DNA from 2 places in the Pedobacter sp. AC163 genome. Region 1 is predicted to be linked to the other one. Evidence: riboswitches for the same ligand, from Rfam matches in the RefSeq annotation. Region 1 holds a riboswitch; the other holds the start of a gene.

Region 1 (3,429 bases):
GCATTAATGAATAAATTATCAGTTGCCTGAATACCTGTTGTAATGCCAAAAGCATGTTTAGGTCTTCTAAAAAGAAAATCTTCCACTTTATTATTTACACTGTTATACTCGTTTCCATCAGTAAAAGCATAATAACCATTAAGGGTAAATTTCCATATTTTAACTGCTGGCTCGATTTCAAAACCTCTTACTTTTTGACTTTCCTGATTAATGTACCCAACTGCAAAATCGTAAATGATCGCATCTGTTAAATCGCGTTTGAAAGCCGCTCCACGTAGCGAGAATTTATCATCAGCTAAACTCAGATTAAAACCAGCTTCATAGTTCTGAGACTTTTCTGGTTTCAGGTTTAAATTTGATCCATATTGCCCGAACAGCATATTAAGTGTTGGAATTTTAAAAGCTGTTGAAACTGTACCGAATAGTTTTAGTTCTTTAATTATATTAATACTCGGTGTAATGGTGTAAGTGTAGTTTTCACCATATTGCTCGTGTTTGTTATAACGACCGCCAACTTCTAAATTGAAGATACTTAAATCATGCAAAAAGAGTGAGCCGTAAGCGGCAAAAATATTACTCTCCGGTTTGTTGCCTGCCGAGGAAAGTTTCATCACCCTGTTATCAATGCCTACCAATAAATCGAGTTTATCTCCAAGCTTTTGGTTATAAAATAAATCAAGCAAACTTATTCTTCCAGCACCAACACTTTCATATGGAAAACCGTCAAAACTACTTAAGGTATTGTTCGAAGTGCTTTGGTAACTATAATTTAAATTGATCTTGCCCGTTCCAAACTCGTATTTGGAATTTACACCCCCGCTAAAATTTTTCAGCAGTGAATGGTTGGCTGCGATACCATCAGTAAAAGCAGCCTCATCAATTTTGTAATTGCCTTCAAAATATCTGATAAAAGGATTAACAGAAAAATGTTGATCCAATTTTATTCCGAAGTTTGCATTTACCCCATCTGTTTTAAAGCCGTCTTTATCAAACGCTGTGTTATTACCCACTGGGTTTGCTGCTTCAGATATCCCATCCGTTTTGTGGTGGGTGTAGTTTATATTATAAGTAAAAGCATCAAGGCTGCCATTTAAGCCAATTGTACCTTTATAAGTTTCGTAACTGCCTGCACTGGCTACACCGTATATTGTATTGCCTTTTGGGCCGCCTTTTTTGGTAATGATATTGATTACCCCAGCAATGGCATCAGAGCCGTAAATGGTAGACTGGCCGCCTCGTAGAATTTCAATGTGATCGATTTGATCGATAGCAAAAAGGCGAAGATCGAAAGCACCACCGTTTCCAGAGGGATCATTTTGAACGATTCCATCAATTAATACGACAGCGTAAGCACTTCCCGCTCCGCGAAAAAAAACTGATTTGTTAGCGCCAGGATTACTTCCTGAACCAGCTACAATAATACCGGCTTGTTCGCTAATCAATTCTGGAAGAGATTTGCCCTGACTGCGATCCAATACTTCCCTACTGATGATACTAACCACTTTACCTGTTTGTGATTGTTTTTGATCATTCTTGGTGGCAGAAATTACCACATCTTTCAGTTTCAAGGTATCCTGTGCCTTAACTGATTCACCAATTACGATTTGCCCCAAACCTAAGCCTGCGGCAATCAAAATTTTTGTTTTGTTCATTTGATTGTGAGTTTTGCCCACAGCCAGCAGATAGAAAAGGAAATGAAAATACGAAAACGCTAAGTACTTCAATCCAAGCTTCAATCCCCGAAAGCTATGAAATTATATGCTAAAGGCAGGTCTTCTGACTTACTCCCGATTTTTAGCCTTCCCATTCCATGATTAGAAAAGTGGCGTAGAATTAAAAATCATTATAGAGCTTACAGCTGCGGGACAGTTTTGGATTTACACCAAATTCCCTTTTAATTCTGTGGCAACACAAAAACCAAAAGCGGCGCAAAGCTAACAAAATTAAACAAGTTGTAAAATGGATGATGGAGAAAGCATTTCTTCAATCAAAAGTTTAACTTTAAATATCAAAGCCAAAATAATGAGAATCCTACTTTTGATCACCCTTTTAATAAACTATTCTGTCGTTATGGCTCAAAAAACTGATACTATTATGCTTAAAAAGTTAATGGAATCAAAGCCAGAATTATTTGGTTCTGTTCTTAACCATCCAGATAAAAACCAGGTTCAAATTTTATACACCCAGATTACCCGTGACATTAAAAACAAACCAAGTTTTAAAAGCTACAGTTTTAATTTAGATCCACACCATTATTTCTATCCTGCAAGCACCGTAAAACTTGCGGCTGTTATTTTTGCTTTGGAAAAAGTGAACCGATTAAAAAGCACAGGCTTAACCGTGAAAAGCATTATGATAACCGATAGCGCTTTTCGGGGACAAACTAAAGTTGAAAAAGACGGCAGTGCGAAAAATGGACTTCCGACCCTTGAGCATTATATTAAAAAGATTTTGCTTACCAGTGATAATGATGCTTTCAATAGGTTGTTTGAGTTTATCGGGCGTGCTGAAATTAATGATAAATTTAAAAAGTATGGTTTTAATGATAGCAGAATTTTGAACCGTTTAGCCATAGGCGACGCGGGAGAAACCGCTAAACATACCAACCCAATTCGTTTTTATAATGACAACCGTTTGGTATATGAGCAAGAAGCAAAATACGATCCGAAAGAATACGAATTGAACTTAACTAACCTGGTAATGGGTAAAGGTTATTTAGATAGCGCAGATAAACTGGTAAATAAACCTTTTAGTTTAGCCAATAAGAACGCATTTGCCATCAATGATCAACATCGTTTAATGCAAAAACTAATGTTTCCAGAAGCTTTACAGGCTCAAGAACGATTTAACCTAACCGCTGCAGATTATAAATTGATTTACACTTACATGAGCAAATATCCAACAGAAAGTGATTATCCAAAATATGATGAAAAGGAATTTTGGCCAACATATGCTAAAATGCTTTATTATGGTAGAGAGAAAAATGTAATTCCGGATCCAAACATCAGGATTTTCAACAAATATGGCGACAGTTACGGATATATTATCGACAACTCCTATTTTGTAGACTTTAAAAATGGAATTGAATATTTACTTACGGCTGTTATACAGAGTAATGAAGACGGGATTTATAACGATAACAAATATGAATATGATACGGTCTGTTTTCCTTTTATGAAAAATTTGGGGCGAACGATTTACGAATTGGAAACCAGTCGTAAAAAGCCTAAACCAGATTTATCTAAATTTAAGATGAATTATCAGTAATGAGATATTGCATTTCGCTGTTAGAAACGACTGTTCTTGATTTAATGGCAATCTCATTTCAGTTAATTTTATAACCAAAAAGAGATTGCCACGTTCAAGCAAGCAGAATTATTCGCTAAGTAAAGCCGTTTTAGTTTCCATCAATTTACCTTGTTCAACTTC
Region 2 (3,429 bases), 3.7 Mb from region 1:
TAATTGATAGCGATTTTTTCATTTTATGTTAATTAAATTTCGTGATGAGTGTGATCCTGAAATTTCTTCCAGGCATTGGATAATTGAGTACCACATCGTAATATTGATTAAATACATTATTCACTTCTGCAGCGATACTATAATTGACTTTTGCGTAATCAAAGGCAAACCTGACAGCTAGATCATGCGTGTACCAGGGTTGTACATAGTTTACAGGGATGTTTGCCTTTTGGCTATAACGTTCGCCAGTGTAGATATAACTGTAATTGAAACTGATATTTTTATAGTCTAAGCCCAGCATTAAAGCGCCACTATTCAATGGGATGTAAGGAATCTGCTGACCGTAAACTGTACTATTCTCAGTAATATCAATGGCCTTTTCATAGGTATAATTAAATTTTGTATTCAAATTGAAACCATTAAAATTCCAGTTGCTTTGGATGTTGGTTTCCAAACCTTTGATTTCTACTTTACCCAGGTTAACCATGCTCCACCTGAAGGGGCTAAGCGTAGGAATGGCAATGATTTTATCGCGTACGGTGTTGTAATAAATATCTGTTTGGATAGAAATTTGAGTGAGCTTTACGGCCTCAAAGAATTTGGAATAAGTGAAACCTAAATCGTATTGCTTGGTATATTCTGGACTTAAATTACTGTTCCCAATCAGCGTGTAGTACAAATCGTTAAAGGTTGGCATCCTAAAAATGGATTTGTAAAAAGCCCTTAATCGGAAATCGTTATTTTTAAAAGGCTGCCACGAAGCCATCATTGTCGGTGTATATTCTGTTTTATCGCCAGCTGAGGAATTGGTTTTCACCTGATCATTAACCAACGTTGCCAACACGTTACCTTGGATACTCAAACGTTGCCAGTTTAATTTTGAAGCAAGAGCGATTAAAGCAGTCTGCCTTTTAGGATGGGCAAAGTTTTCCAGATTGGCATCTAATTGCTGATAACTGTAATCGGTTGATAAGGAAATATCCCAAAATTTAAGAATCTGATATTGATTGGCTAACGATAAATATATTTCTTGCTGGGCATAACGATTGTCTAAAGCGCCAAAGAGTGAAACCCTTTCCGGATCGAGATAGCGGATAAAATCGTAAGCATATTTTGCATTTGCCAAGAATTGAAATCTTTGATCTGTCTTGCTTTGATAGGAAGATTGAACAAAGAAACTATCATCCCATTGGCGCTGGCTAAAATCAAACTTATTGGCCACAATAGCGCCGGGCAGACCCCTCTCGCTATCGTAATTATAAATCCTCAGTTGCCATTTACTGCTATCGGCGGTATTGCCAAACAGCGCTGCTTCAAATCTTTTAGCAAGAATATCACCGTTGTGCCTTACTACTGTAGTATCATAAACACTGTTGGTGTATAGATATTTGTATTTTCCATCCGCATGAATCAATTCTGCGTTTAGGCTTAGCGATAAACGGTCAGTTAAACGTTGATGAAAAATAACCGATGGATTGAATAAACCAAAGGAGCCGCCCTTTAAACTTAACTTCAAACTTCGGCGTTGGCCAATATCGAATACAGGGCTTTGCGTTTTTAAATAAAGCGAACTGGCAGAGGCGAATGCTTTTGCTGGCATTAGCAGTTCACTTTTCTGACCGCTATAAAGTGAAATTTCTTCGAGGTTATCCAACGAATATTTACCCAAATCTACCTGCCCGTTTTGTGCATTTCCTAATTGTATCCCATCATAAAAAACTGCTGTATGGTTGCTACCCATGCTGCGAACGTTAATGGTTTTTAAACCGCCAATGCCACCGTAATCTTTTAGTTGAACCCCCGAAAAATATCTGATGGCATCAGCAACAGAGAGTGCATTTAATTTTTTTAATGCCGTTCCGCTTAATATTTGCAAAGGTGTTGGCGAAATATTTTGTAATAATTTTCGCTGATGCTTAATCTCGACTTCTTTTAAAATATTTGCTTTTAATGAGTCAGTTTGGGCAAGGGCAGATTGAGGCATAAGAATGCCTGTCCAGAAAATGAACGATAGGAAAAGATAATATTTTATGCCATTAAAGGCATGTAAAAACCTAAACATTTTGTTGTGAGTTTAATCCCCACAGCAAACAGAATTACAAGAAATGAAAATACGGAATACCGAAAGTACCTCATCTCTAGCTTCAATCCCCGAAAGCTATGAAATATTGCAAGAGGCAGGTCTTCTGACTTACTCCCGGTTTTCTTGCCTTCCCACCTCGAAATCGGGGCAGTGGCTTAAAGAATAGAAAATCCGTTAATGGAGCTTACAGCTGCGGGACAGTTTTGGATTTACACCAAATTCCCTTTTAATTCCGGGTGTTAACCGGAAACCAAAAGCATGGCAAAGGTAGCCAATTTTTTAAAAGATTTTAGAAAAGTTTAGCCGCTGTTTAAATTTCTTAGAAAGTAAATATTTCTTGCGGTTGTGGAAACTCACCTACTCGAGGCACTAGCATTTGATGCTAGCATAAATTTGAGCTTTTAAGCTTTGTTAATTAATCAATTTTAACAAGCTCAAAAATTCGCAAAGCTATTTTGCTGATGCTTATTGTTCTACATCACTAATTTCGATCCATACCGGGCAATGATCGCTTGTTTTTTCCCAGCCCCGAACATGCCTATCTACTCCAGCGCTTAAAAGTTTACTTTCTAGTTGTGGACTCAGAAGAAAATGATCAATGCGCAAACCGGCGTTACGGCCGTAGGCATTTCTGAAATAATCGAAAAAGGTATAAATCACTTCTTCGGGATACAGCTTTCTAATGGCATCTGTCCAACCCTGTGCTACCAGGTTATGGAAAGCTTCACGCACTTCCGGCCTGAAAAGCGCATCGTCAACCCATCGTTCCGGTTTATAAACGTCCAATTCAGTCGGCATCACATTGTAATCTCCTGCAAGCACTACGGGTAAATTAAATTCTAAAAGTTTCGCTGCATGGAGTGTTAACCGTTCAAACCAAGCCAATTTATATTCCAATTTTGGCCCAGGCGCAGGATTTCCATTTGGCAAATACAAGCAACCCACCACAACCCCATTGATCATGGCTTCAATATATCTACTGTGTAAATCTTCAGGATCACCAGGCAAACCGCGTTTAAGTTCCTTTATTTCATGTCCACGAGATAAAATAGCCACCCCATTCCAGCTTTTTTGTCCATGCCAGATAGCGTTGTAGCCGGCTTCGAGAATAGCCTTTTCGGGAAATTTCTCATCAGGCGCTTTTAATTCCTGTAAACAAACTACATCAGGCTTCGTTTCTTCGAGCCATTTTAATAAAACTGGTAAGCGCCCATTTACGCCGTTTACATTGTAGGTTGCTATTCTCATCGCTATAAAAAATTGGTGAGGCTAAATTAATGAACAAATTTTTCCCCACAAGTTAAAACGAAATTAAAATTCAAGTCGTTTTGACTTTACAACATCTA

The links. A riboswitch is a leader RNA that binds a small molecule or an ion and turns the genes downstream of it on or off. The one in region 1 is predicted to bind cobalamin.
Region 2: another riboswitch for cobalamin. It lies ahead of ACZZZK_RS17125 (TonB-dependent receptor plug domain-containing protein); the one in region 1 lies ahead of ACZZZK_RS01225 (TonB-dependent receptor plug domain-containing protein).

The regions. Positions count from the first base shown of each region.
Region 1 covers NZ_OZ409872.1:259,468-262,896, forward strand. The annotation lists gene ACZZZK_RS01225 (TonB-dependent receptor plug domain-containing protein) at 1-1,652, opposite strand, end outside; cobalamin riboswitch at 1,750-1,937, opposite strand; gene ACZZZK_RS01230 (serine hydrolase) at 2,071-3,267, shown strand; gene ACZZZK_RS01235 (polyphosphate kinase 2 family protein) at 3,376-3,429, opposite strand, start outside.
Region 2 covers NZ_OZ409872.1:3,940,853-3,944,281, reverse strand. The annotation lists gene ACZZZK_RS17130 (YncE family protein) at 1-22, opposite strand, end outside; gene ACZZZK_RS17125 (TonB-dependent receptor plug domain-containing protein) at 29-2,062, opposite strand; cobalamin riboswitch at 2,160-2,353, opposite strand; gene xth (exodeoxyribonuclease III) at 2,549-3,331, opposite strand.